Regions from separate parts of the Bacillus hominis genome, predicted to be linked through region 1. Evidence: riboswitches for the same ligand, from Rfam matches in the RefSeq annotation. Region 1 holds a riboswitch; each other region holds the start of a gene.

Region 1 (3,219 bases):
CATTTAGCTGAAGTCGTTACAACTGCGGCTTCTGGTGCATCTCACATACGATTTGGAAACGTTGATAAATATACAGTTTCTAGACTTACATTACCTGGAGCAATTGGCGCATTTGTTGGGGCATGTTTTTTAAGTAATTTACCTGGCGATGTAATTAAACCGTACATTTCCTTATTTTTATTTACTTTAGGGGTTTATATTTTATTACGATTCATCATTCAAAAACAAATTGTTTCTTCAAATAAGCGTATGTCTGCTAAACAACTTGTGCCGCTCGGTCTGTTCGCAGGATTCGTTGATTCAACTGGCGGTGGTGGCTGGGGACCTATTACGACACCTGTTCTTCTTGCAAGAGGAAATGATGCTAGAAAAGTTATTGGATCTGTAGATACGAGCGAATTTCCTGTTTCACTCGCTGCAACAATCGGCTTTTTCATCTCACTTGGTTGGGAACAAATAAGCTGGGTTTGGGTATTTGCCCTAATGCTCGGTGGTATTGTTGCCGCACCAATCGCCGCATGGTTAGTACGCATCGTTCCTTCGCATTTACTTGGCGTACTCGTTGGCGGACTTATTATCTTTACGAATATACGTACATTACTTACATCATTTAAAGTTGATCCAACTATTATTACACTTTCTTATGTTGTAGTTGGTCTTATCGTTATTATCTCTATTTTCATTTCTGTCCGTAACCACTCGAAACATTCAACAATTGGATACCCAACAGATCAAAAACAAATGCTACCATAATTACGTAAAATACCGCCCGATTTACTTCGAGCGGTATTCTTTATTTTCAATCTTCCAATTTATCATCGTTTCAGTACTATTTACTCTTTTCATATGTAATTTCTCTAATACACGAATTGAACTATTGTTATCAAAGAGTGTCTCCGCCATAATCGTTTCTACTTCTCCTGTCTGAAAAGCCCACTTTATTAATTCGTCTACAGATTCTGTAGCATAACCTTTATTCCAATATTTCTCAATAAATCCGTAACCAATTTCTACTGTATGATTCTCGTTCGGTCTCCCTTTAAATCCTATATCACCTAAAACGATGTCATCTTCTTTCCGAATAACATACCACGCGCCCCACGGTAATAAATCCGCATCTTGTTTCACATTTTCTATATGCCCTAAAATATGCGGGCCACTATTGTATCCTTGATTATTAGCAATGTGAACATTCTCTTCTGTACACGGCACTATATGTAATCTTTCCGTTTTTAATTTCATTATTATTTCCCCTTTTCACTTAAAAGATAGGTTAATCATAACAAAAAAACATGATTTCAACATCAATGTCGAATTATATTTTCTGAATTTCCTTTCATTTTTAAAGGGTTTTTCATTATTTTTTGCGAAACATTTGTATAACAATTTTTTCTTTGCTTATCGTTACATAAAAGTAGGTTCGGGTGGAGTTTTGCAAACGTTTCCTAAACAATAACCGATAATTTTTGACTTTTCCTAACAAAATTCCTTGCAATATTTTCAGAAAGTCATTACAATTGCCATATATTAAAAATCTTAGCAATATATAAATCCTCATCAGTCCGATGAGGTAGAGGTTGCGACTTTTAAAAGTAGAACGGACGAGACACAGAGAATGTCACCGACCCCGTTTGAAAGGAAAAGTTGCCGAAGTTTATATTTCTTCTCTGGAAATATGGGCTGGGGCTGTCTCCGAAAGGAACAGAACTGTCACGTTTACAAAATTACCGTGTAAACGTGGGGTGCTATCTTAACGGAAGGGTATGATGGGGTGGTTATTTGTGAAACGTTCCGCCAAATTCCTTTGGCGGTTTTTTGTACTTTTCTCCCCCCGCTCCTTCCTATCTTACAAGAAAAGGAGTGTTGAACATGAATAGCGCAACGAATCAAACTACCTCTAAAACACAAACTGCACAAGGAAAAGGTGAATTAAAACGTAGTTTAAAATCAAGGCACCTTACGATGATTTCTCTCGGTGGTACAATTGGTACCGGATTATTTCTTGCCAGCGGTGGTGTAATCCACACAGCTGGACCTGGTGGTGCACTAATCGCATACGCCGCAATTGGAATTATGGTTTACTTTTTAATGACAAGCTTAGCTGAACTCGCAGCTTACATGCCTGTTACTGGATCTTTTAGTACGTATGCAACAAAATTTGTTGATCCATCACTTGGTTTTGCACTTGGATGGAACTATTGGTATAACTGGGCGATTACAATTGCTGCTGAACTAGCTGCTGTAACATTAATTATGAAATTTTGGTTCCCAGATACCCCTTCTCTTATTTGGAGTGGATTATGTTTAGCTATTATTTTCCTCTTAAACTATTTATCTGTTAAAGGGTTTGGTGAATCTGAATATTGGTTCGCACTTATTAAAGTAGTTACTATTATTATCTTTTTAATTGTCGGCTTCATGATGATTTTTGGAATTATGGGCGGCGAATCTGTTGGATTTAAAAACTTCACTGTTGCAGATGCACCATTTAACGGCGGTATTATGGCAATTATCGGTGTATTTATGGCCGCTGGATTCTCATTCCAAGGAACTGAATTATTAGGAGTAGCTGCTGGTGAAACTGCTGATCCAGAGCGTAATATTCCAAAAGCAATTCGTTCGATCTTTTGGCGTATTCTTTTATTCTATATCCTTGCGATTCTCGTTATCGGTTTATTAATTCCTTACACAACTGAAAGCCTTGCCGCAAGTGATGTAACAGTAAGTCCATTTACACTTATTTTTGAAAAAGCGGGCGTTGCCTTCGCTGCTTCTGTTATGAACGCTGTTATTTTAACGGCCGTTTTATCTGCTGGTAACTCTGGTATGTATGCATCAACTCGTATGCTTTGGGATTTAGCTCGCCAAGGAAAAGCACCAAAGTTCTTAGGTAAATTGGATAGCCGCGGCGTACCTGTTAACGCATTAATCGTAACATCGATTGTCGGTAGTATCGCTTTCATTGCTTCTTTATTCGGTGACGGCGTTGTATACATTTGGTTATTAAACGCATCCGGAATGTCTGGCTTTATCGCATGGGTTGGAATTGCAATTAGTCATTATCGTTTCCGTAAAGCATATATCGCACAAGGAAAAGATTTAAAAGACTTACCTTATCGAGCAAAATGGTTCCCGTTCGGTCCAATCTTTGCATTTGCACTTTGTGTCATTGTCATTTTAGGACAAAACTATGGCGCATTTACGGGAGAATCTATCGAT
Region 2 (3,219 bases), 2.0 Mb from region 1:
GGCCCTGACCACTTCCCATTCATCGGTGTAAAAGGTTCAGGTATGGGCGCACAAGGTATTCGTAAGAGCCTTGAGTCTATGACACGCGAAAAAGTAACTGTATTAAACTTAGTTTAATCTTATATGTAGAAGCTGATCTAGTTTTAGATCAGCTTCTTTTTATACAATTTAGTTCACGAGTTGTTTTTCCATAGGTAAATTCACACATTCTACAGAAATTTGATACCCTAGCCATCGCTCAGCAATATGTTCAAATGATGAAACAGAGCCTGTCGTAAAAAATCGATGCTTTGGATTAAGATTGTCAGACAGAATTCCTTTGTGCTGTAAAATGGTGCTTAACTCTATCGCTGTTTCTTCTGCAGAACTAATAATCGTCACAGCCTCTCCTAACTCCTTTTTTATATAGGACTCTAACAGTGGATAATGCGTACACCCAAGAATTAACGTATCTATATCTTCTTTCGTTAATGGCAGTAAACCTTGTTTCACTTGCTGCATTACATATGCTGTGTCTTCTAATTGATTTTCTACAACTGTAGCTAAAGTCGGACATGCATGACTATGCACTTCCAAATATGTATCCAGCTCGTGTAATGCTTGTTCGTACATATTAGATTTTATCGTACCTACAGTTCCAATTACTCCAATTCTCCCTTTCTTTGTCACTTTAATTGCAGCTCTTGCTCCCGGATGTATAACGCCAATAACTGGAATAGAAAGTGCTTCTTGCAAATCAGTCAATGCAGCAGCTGCACCAGTATTACATGCTACCACTAAAGCTTTTAATGGAAACTGCTTGAGGAACTCAACCATTTCAAATATGAAAGATTGTACCTCCTCTACACTTCTTGGCCCATACGGACAACGCTCATTATCACCAATATAGTAAATGCTCTCTTTAGGCAATTGACGCATAATCTCACTCGCAACTGTTAATCCCCCAACTCCCGAATCTAACACACCTATTACTGAATGTTTATGACATGTAGACATATACTTCATCCCCTTTTCAATCATCTAGCGCTAATAACATTTATTATATTATGAAAATTCAATATTACATAATAATCCCTCTCCCTTTTAATCACAAACTCTTCTCTATAATCTGATTATTGCTATATCCATTGACGTATAAAAATTCATTTGTTACTCTTAAATACGTTAATTTAATATTTAAATCCTCATTCGTATCTCGGTGAGGTAGAGGTTGCAGTCATTAAGAGTATCATTTCAGGAGATGTAGTGGCATTGATGAAGAAATGAGAAAGGAATGATTGCCGAAGTAAGTCGTGTCCACCATGCACACTTGCTGGGTCTGCATTTAATAAGTGCAGAACTGTCACAAACGTTTCGTTTGTGGAGAGCTATCGAGAGGTATGTCGTGGGTTTCTTATAAGATAGAAAGCATGTAGCGGCAAATTACGTGCTTTTTTTGTTTTGTTTGGAACTTCTCTTCCCTAATCGGAAGACATACATATCTCCTCGCTTGACTTGGTTATACTAACTTTGGAGGTATTTTCTATGCAACAAAAAAAATGGGGCTTTTGGGTACTAACAGCTTTCGTTGTCGGTAACATGGTTGGCGCTGGTATTTTCATGGTGCCAAGTACGTTGGCACAAACAGCTAGCCCTCTCGGTGTTACTTTAGCTTGGTTAACAACAGGGTTTGGTGTTTTAATGCTAGCTCTTGTTTTCGGTAATTTAGCAATTCGTCGTCCTGATTTAACGACAGGACCACAAAGTCATGCATATGCTTTATTCTCATCACCAAAAAAGAAAAAAATGGCTGGTTTCAGCATAGTATGGGGATATTGGGTTGCAAACTGGGCAAGTAACGTTGCCATTATCACATCTTTTGCGGGATATTTATCGCTCTTCTTCCCGATTATGAAAGATACACGACTATTGTTTTCAATCGGCTCTTTCAATATAGAAGTTGGAAAACTAATTACATTTACTATTTGTTCTGTCTTACTATGGGGCACACATTTAATTTTAACAAACGGTGTAAACGGCGCTGGGAAATTAAACTTCCTTGCAACAACAACGAAAGTAACCGGATTCCTTCTATTCATCATTGTTACGTTATTTGCATTCGAAGCTTCAAAATTTGGGCAATGGTACACACCGATGATCGATAAAGAAGGCGTATCACATGGTCTCCTTTCACAAGTAAACTTAGCTGCTCTTACAACACTTTGGGCATTTATCGGGATTGAATCAGCCGTTCTTTTATCAAACCGAGCTACCTCTCCCAAAACGGTAAAACGTGCGACTGTTGCTGGTTTACTAATAACAGTTGCAATTTATTTAGGAATTACAATTTTAACAATGGGTGTACTTCACGTTGATAAATTACAAGCTTCTGAACGTCCATTAGCAGATGCATTAAACGCTGCAATGGGTCACGGCGGCGGGAAACTTATGGCATTACTTGCTCTTACTTCCCTATTCGGTTCCATATTAGGCTGGATTTTATTAAGCTCAGAAGTACCTTATCAAGCAGCAAAAGAAGGTTTCTTCCCTTCCTTCTTCGCAAAAACAAATAAAAAAGGAAGTCCAATTCATTCACTACGATTAACAAACATTATGTCGCAAGTGTTCTTATTCTCAACATTATCAGGAACCATTGCGGAAGCTTATACATTCGTTATTACCGTATCAACACTGGCCTATCTCATTCCATATCTCGTTTCACCAATCTTCCAGTTAAAACTAGTCGCAACTGGTGAAACGTATAAAAATGAAATGCGGGCAAGAATTACAGATGGCATAGTCGCAGTTATCGCACTTTGCTATGCACTATGGGTTATTAAAACAGGCGCATCCGATATTAAAACATTCCTTCTCGGAATTGGTCTATTCGTAATTGGCTTTGCCTTCTATCCATTAATGAATCGTGATCAGAAAAAAAATAAAGAAAAGAAAAACGAGCAAGTTGCGTAACGCAATTTGCTCGTTTTTTGCTTAATAAAACATATATAATAGAAAAAAGAGGTGAAAAACATGTCAATCGAATCACTATGGAGCTCTCGCTTTCAACAACATATTCAAAATGCCATCACATATTTTGCACGTATGATTAACGGTTTACTATATAGCTTCATCTTCGTCTCATGTGTAGGTGCATATTATTACGCCAAGTTTCTTAAAACGGATCCTTCTAAAGGAATATCTTTATTACTCATCACAATCGTACTTACACTCATTATAACG
Region 3 (3,219 bases), 1.1 Mb from region 1:
ATAGCAAAAGGATATTTGTGATAAGAAGTGAGAAGAGTCATGTATATTTCCTAGGAAAGGATATAATGAATAATTTAATTGTTTTATAGTGATTTATGAATATTGATAACAAGATAAAAAGCTGTCTGCATAGAGTTTTAAAATTCTATGTGAACAGCTTTCTATTTATATAGGAAGGAAATAGATTAATATAATTTGTTGTAAGTTTTACCGGCAGAAATTAAATCATTTGCACTAAAGGTTCAATTTTCGCCATAAATGATTGATGCAGTGCTTCAACACCATCTACTAAGTGAATTCGGTCAATGACAACTGATACTTTAATTTCAGATGTACTCACCATTTTAATATGAATACCGCCTTCTTTTAAAGTAGTGAACATATTCGCAGCGACACCTGGATTAGATACCATACCTGATCCTACAATTGATACTTTCGCTAAATGATTTTCATGTTCTACAGATTCATAGTGAAGTGCTTCTTGATTTTGTTCCAATACTTCTAATGTTTCTCTTAAATCATTAGAATGGATTGAGAAGGAGAGGTGGACAGTTCCTTCATTTGTAATACTTTGAATAATAATATCTACATTAATATGTGCTGCTGCTAATGTAGAGAAAACTGTTGAAAGTGCACCTTGTTCTAATCCTTTAATTGTGACGCGTGTAATATTATCCTCAAATGCAATACCTTTAACGATTGATTGTTGTTCCATGGTACATTCTCCTTTTACAATTGTTCCGTTTTCTTGTTCCATACTTGAGCGAACTTCTAAAACTACGTTATGATTTTTAGCAAATTCGACAGCGCGTGGGTGTAATACGCCAGCACCAAGGTTGGCAAGTTCTAACATTTCGTCATAAGAAATTTCATCTAATTTATAAGCATCTTGTACAACTCGTGGATCAGTCGTATATACGCCGGTCACATCTGTATAAATATCACATTTTTTTGCTTTTAGTGCCGCAGCTAATGCGACAGCAGTTGTATCAGAACCACCTCGTCCAAGCGTTGTAATTTCATTTTCTTCACTTACTCCTTGGAAACCAGCTACTATAACAATCGTGCCTTCAGTAAGGTGAGACTGAATACGACCAGTATTAATATCAGTAATCCGTGCACTATTATGTACAGATTCTGTCGTAATACCAGCCTGCCATCCTGTTAATGAAATTGCGTTATAACCTTTTGTTTGTAGTGCCATTGTTAATAATGAAATGGTTACTTGTTCTCCTGTAGATAGGAGCATATCCATTTCACGTTTACTTGGATTTTCAGTAATAGCGTTAGCAAGTGCTACAAGTTCATCCGTACTTTTTCCCATTGCTGAAACGACAGAGACAATGCTATGTCCTCGTTCATATTCTTCAATAATTAAATTTGCTACATGTTGAATGCGTTCAACACTTCCGACAGAAGTACCACCAAATTTTTGTACAATCGTTTCCATTACGAATTCCTTCTTTCGTCCATTTTTAAGAATAGATTAGGACATATATAAATCCCAATATTCCTGTAGTTACCAGAGAAAAAAACAAAAAACACCATCTCAAATAAGTGAGGATGGTGCTGTTACAGGAAAAGGGAAACAGAAAACGGAGCTAATAAAAAAACCGCCAAAAAAGGAATATCATAAAAAATGATATCTCTTTTTTGTAGATAGCTCTTCATACATACACTTTTGTATATATGACAGTTCTGTTTCTATTCGAAAACAGCCCCAATTGATAAATACAGAGAAATTTATCGATTTCGGCAACACTTCCTTTCATCTAATTTCATAGACATCTCTGTGTCTCCATTAGAATACTCATAAGTATTGCAACCTCTATCTCACGTTTTAGGCGAGAGTGTTTGAATTATGAAGTTGTTGGTAACATTTGTTTTATAATAATTCAAATTTTTGGGGGAATCAAGTGTTTTATATATTTTTTAAATTCTTTCTTTTTTACAAAGAAGTTTGTGAAAAATGTAGCAAAATAAATTCATTGCATGTACATTAAAAATATAGTACTTAGGAGGTGGGGGAATGAGTAAGAAAAAGCCTATTTACGTTGCAACAGAAATGAAAACAACAATGGAAAAACTATGGGAATATACACAAGAACCAGACATACATACAGAGTGGGATGCTCGCTTTACTGAAATTTCGTATTTAGAGAAAAAAGAAGGAGAACCGCAGCAGTTTTTATATAAAACAAAGATCGGATTTGGACTTGAAATAGCTGGGGAAGGTGAATCGATAGGTGAAATAAGAAAAGAAACTGGTGAAAGAATTTCTTCTTTGAAATTTTGGACAGATAATACATTATCACTTATACAAATAGGGCGTGGTTATTGGAAGTATACAACGAATAAAGAATACATTCATTTTGAAACGCAATATGATTATGACACGAGATTTGGTCGTATAGGAAATGTAATTGATTCATATATTTTTCGACCTTTATTAGGATGGGCGACTGCTTGGAGCTTTGATGCCCTCAAATTATGGTTAGAAAAGGGGCTTCATCCTAGTTTGCTAATTAAAAGAACGATTACGTATTGGCTCGTTTGTTTTTTATTTGCTTTCGTATGGTTATATCAAGGGATTGTACCGAAAATAATCTTTGCTCATCCAGAGGAAGTGGAAATGCTTTCTATGCTTATTGGTTCCAATGAAAATAGCATGTTTGCTCTCAAAATAATTGGGTTATTAGAAGTATTTTTTGGTGTTGTATGGATATTGCCACTTCCAAAACGAAAATTATTTTTAATGCATATTATTTTGTTGCTAGTCTTAACATTAGCAGCTGGATTTACAAATATCATAAGCTTTACAGAGCCGTTTAATCCAATTACATTAAACGTTCTACTTATGGGGGTATCGATTGTCGGTTATATAAATAGTTTTGATTTACCGAGTGCAAAAAATTGCAAGAGGAAGAGAAAGTGATAATGTATGGCTAATATTTATGAAAGACTACTAGGAAATTCTTATAAAAGACTTCATCCAAAATTACAGAAACGCTATGAGATTACCGAAGAAAATAGCTTTACTGGAGAAGGAAAGATGGATGAAATTTACGGTGGCTCTTTTTTTGTTAAATTGATATTGAAAATTGCATCGAAGTTTCGAATGTTTTTCTCCGAGCGGGGAAAGAAAGTTCCATTTACGATACATAATACCGCTGAGCGGGATGAACATGGAAATGAACTTGTACGGTGGAATCGTACTTT
Region 4 (3,219 bases), 1.4 Mb from region 1:
TCAGATTTTTTTCAATCCTAGTTTTCCGATATATTTAATTATTTTTCTTTTTTTAAAAGGAGTTGCCTTTACTAGACAACTCCTTCTTTCTCATTCACACCAGCTCTTTAATACGTATGCGATCGTTCCCAATAATATTTTCATATGTTTCACGCTCTACAACAATTTGTGATGTCCCACCTTTTGCAAAAACGACAGCTGGTCTACGAATACGATTATAATTATTCGCCATCGAGTACCCATATGCACCTGTACATGAAATCGCTAGTAAATCAGAAGAAGCAACTTTCGGGAGATTAATATCCCAAATAAGCATATCTCCACTTTCACAGCATTTCCCAGCAATCGAAACGAGTTCCTCATTTTCATCATTTCCTCGATTCGCCAACATTGCCTCATAACGAGCTCCATATAGAGCCGGTCTTAAATTATCTGTCATTCCACCATCGACTGAAACATATTTTCGAATGCCAGGAATATCTTTCACCGATCCGACTGTATAAAGTGTTGTTCCAGCATCACCTACGATACTACGACCTGGTTCAATCCATATTTCTGGAAGCGGATATTCACATAGTGTAAATTGTTCGCTTATCGTACTCGTTACAGCGTGCACATACGTTTCAAGTGTTAACGGTGTATCTGATTCCGTATAACGTATACCGAAACCTCCGCCCACATTTAATACTTTCATCACATAATGTGTTCGCTCTCTCACTTCTTCTAAAAATTGGCGGAGTACTTCAATTGCTCGAACAAATCCAGCCGTTTCAAATATTTGGGATCCAATATGCGAGTGAATTCCTAACACATTATAATTTGATTTTTGCAAGGCAAGCTCAATTGCTTGCATCGCTTGACCATTTGAAACACCAAATCCAAATTTCGAATCCTCTTGACCTGTTGTTATATATTCGTGTGTATGTGCCTCTACTCCAGGCGTTACACGGATTAATATGTTCACAAATTTCCCATGTTGCACTGCTAAATCATGTAAAATTTCTAATTCTAAGAAATTGTCTACTACAAAACAACCGATATTTGCCTGAAGAGCCATAATCATTTCTTCTTCTGTTTTATTATTTCCGTGAAAATGAATACGCGATGCAGGAAACCCTGCTTGGAGCGCAGTATATAATTCTCCTCCAGAAACAACATCTAAAGACATATTCTCTTCACGAGCTACTCGGCACATCTCCATGCACAAGAACGCCTTGCTAGCATATGCTACTTGATAAGAGAAACCACTTTCTTTAAAAGCACGATGAAACGCACGACATTTCCCTCGAATTGACTCTTCATCGTATACATAAAGTGGTGTTCCGTATTCTTTTGCTAGTTGCGTCGTATCGCACCCTCCAATTTCTAAGTGTCCTTGCCCATTGATTCGGCTTGTGCCGTGTAAATACATTTGAATTCCTCCCTTATTTCCTCTAAAACTCATAACCCCAATCTTCTATTCATTGCAGCACGCTTTTAGATAGACAAAAAACGCGCGGAACAATGTTCACACGCGTTTCTTATTAGGAAAAATATATATTGAAAAAATAAACGAGTTGTTATCTTCTCAAATAAGAAACCGCATCAACATCTCCAAATAGCTCTCCATAAAATAAATATTATGACAGTACTACATTTATTCAATGTAGTCCCAATATAAGAATAAGGTGGTCATTCTTATATTTCGGCAATAGTCCCTTTCAACCTATGATCACAGATTCCACTAAATCTCACATAGCTTACTCTTTCCTATCGCGGCCTCTACCTTTGAGAGTAGATGAGGTAAGTCTATTTAATTTTCAAACATCTAATGTTGCTATTAACAATACCAAAGGAACATTTTATTTGTCAAACAATTTTTTATATTGTTTTTTTACAGTTTAGTTTCGCATCGTTTGGTAAGCGCTTTACTATAATCTTTGTTACTTCCCATTCGCCTTCTTCGTTATTAAATGTAATTGCTACTTTTTCAAATGGGGGAAGAATTTTCCCTCCAACCTGTTCATACTTCGTTACTTCAATAATTGCTTGAAATAAATATGTACCACTATACACTTTTTTTATACTAATAATTTTAGGACATTGATAAGGTTTCAAGGTCCCATATTGTTTTTCAATTGCTTTATTTATTTTTGGAAATAAAACAGAATAAAGTGCATCTTCCATAAGGGGTGCATCATATTGGGCTATTGACACACTCGGTGAAGCAAAAAGCATAAAACTAATGCATACTATAAAATATAATAATTTTCGCATCATAACCTCCTTATCATTACGCAATACTTTCCATGTTTAACGAATGATAATAATCATACATAGAAATTCCATTTTATTGTCTCCCACTTCGCTTTTTCTACTCAATTGTTGCAAAAAAGGCCCACAACCCTCTTTTATTTTCGTATAATGATACTCATAGTATAATAATCATAATAATAAAGGACTGTTCGTATATATAAAGTGAGACACTTTTCAAACAAACTCACAGGAACTGTCATGATTTTAAGAGAGGAGTATATTATGCTAAAACATTTGTTTCCAAAACTGCGATTTGCACTCGTTGCAGTCGTTTTATTATGGATTAAAACATATATTGTGTACAAGCTAGCATTCGATATTAAAATTGATAACTTCTTTGAAGAATTTATGCTTTTTATTAATCCACTAGCTTCATTACTTTTATTTTTCGGTTTCGCTTTACTTGCATCTAAGCACCGCAACCGAATTATTATTGGAATTAGTTTTGTTCTGTCATTTATTTTATTTGGAAATGCAATGTTTTACGGGTTTTATGATGATTTCGTTACTTTCCCCGTTTTATTCCAAACAAATAATATGGCTGATTTAGGAACGAGCATTAAAGAACTCTTTACGTATAAAACATTACTTTTATTTGCGGATGCAATTATTTTAATGTTTATATCACGTAAATTCCCGGCATTTTGTGACAAAACACCACTTTCACGCTCTGAAAAGCGAACTTTCTTTAGTGGTGTAACAGCGATATTGGCACTGCAAATTGTCGTTTCAGTTATTTATAAGCCACAAATGTTCTCACGCTCATTTGACCGTCAAACTGTCGTGAAAAATTTAGGTTTATACACATATCATCTATTTGATATTACACTCCAATCTAAATCTTCAGCTGAACGTGTATTTGCAAGTGGGGACGGATTCTCTGAGATTAAAAACTATACTGACGCAAAAGATAAACACGTAGAT

What was found. A riboswitch is a leader RNA that binds a small molecule or an ion and turns the genes downstream of it on or off. The one in region 1 is predicted to bind lysine.
Region 2: linked by a shared signal. The riboswitch ahead of QUF93_RS06695 (amino acid permease) and the one ahead of QUF93_RS16940 (amino acid permease) in region 1 are both predicted to bind lysine.
Region 3: linked by a shared signal. The riboswitch ahead of QUF93_RS10950 (aspartate kinase) and the one ahead of QUF93_RS16940 (amino acid permease) in region 1 are both predicted to bind lysine.
Region 4: linked by a shared signal. The riboswitch ahead of lysA (diaminopimelate decarboxylase) and the one ahead of QUF93_RS16940 (amino acid permease) in region 1 are both predicted to bind lysine.

What each region holds. Positions count from the first base shown of each region.
Region 1 covers NZ_JAUCFS010000005.1:2,785,660-2,788,878, forward strand. The annotation lists gene QUF93_RS16930 (sulfite exporter TauE/SafE family protein) at 1-753, shown strand, start outside; gene QUF93_RS16935 (GNAT family N-acetyltransferase) at 775-1,242, opposite strand; lysine riboswitch at 1,564-1,756, shown strand; gene QUF93_RS16940 (amino acid permease) at 1,870-3,219, shown strand, end outside.
Region 2 covers NZ_JAUCFS010000005.1:821,898-825,116, reverse strand. The annotation lists gene gapN (NADP-dependent glyceraldehyde-3-phosphate dehydrogenase) at 1-117, shown strand, start outside; gene racE (glutamate racemase) at 169-996, opposite strand; lysine riboswitch at 1,197-1,378, shown strand; gene QUF93_RS06695 (amino acid permease) at 1,525-2,949, shown strand; gene QUF93_RS06690 (ABC transporter permease) at 3,010-3,219, shown strand, end outside.
Region 3 covers NZ_JAUCFS010000005.1:1,663,828-1,667,046, forward strand. The annotation lists gene QUF93_RS10950 (aspartate kinase) at 221-1,450, opposite strand; lysine riboswitch at 1,653-1,839, opposite strand; gene QUF93_RS10955 (DoxX-like family protein) at 2,030-2,935, shown strand; gene QUF93_RS10960 (DUF4166 domain-containing protein) at 2,942-3,219, shown strand, end outside.
Region 4 covers NZ_JAUCFS010000005.1:1,357,307-1,360,525, reverse strand. The annotation lists gene lysA (diaminopimelate decarboxylase) at 95-1,411, opposite strand; lysine riboswitch at 1,591-1,772, opposite strand; gene QUF93_RS09315 (DUF3888 domain-containing protein) at 1,861-2,256, opposite strand; gene QUF93_RS09310 (LTA synthase family protein) at 2,518-3,219, shown strand, end outside.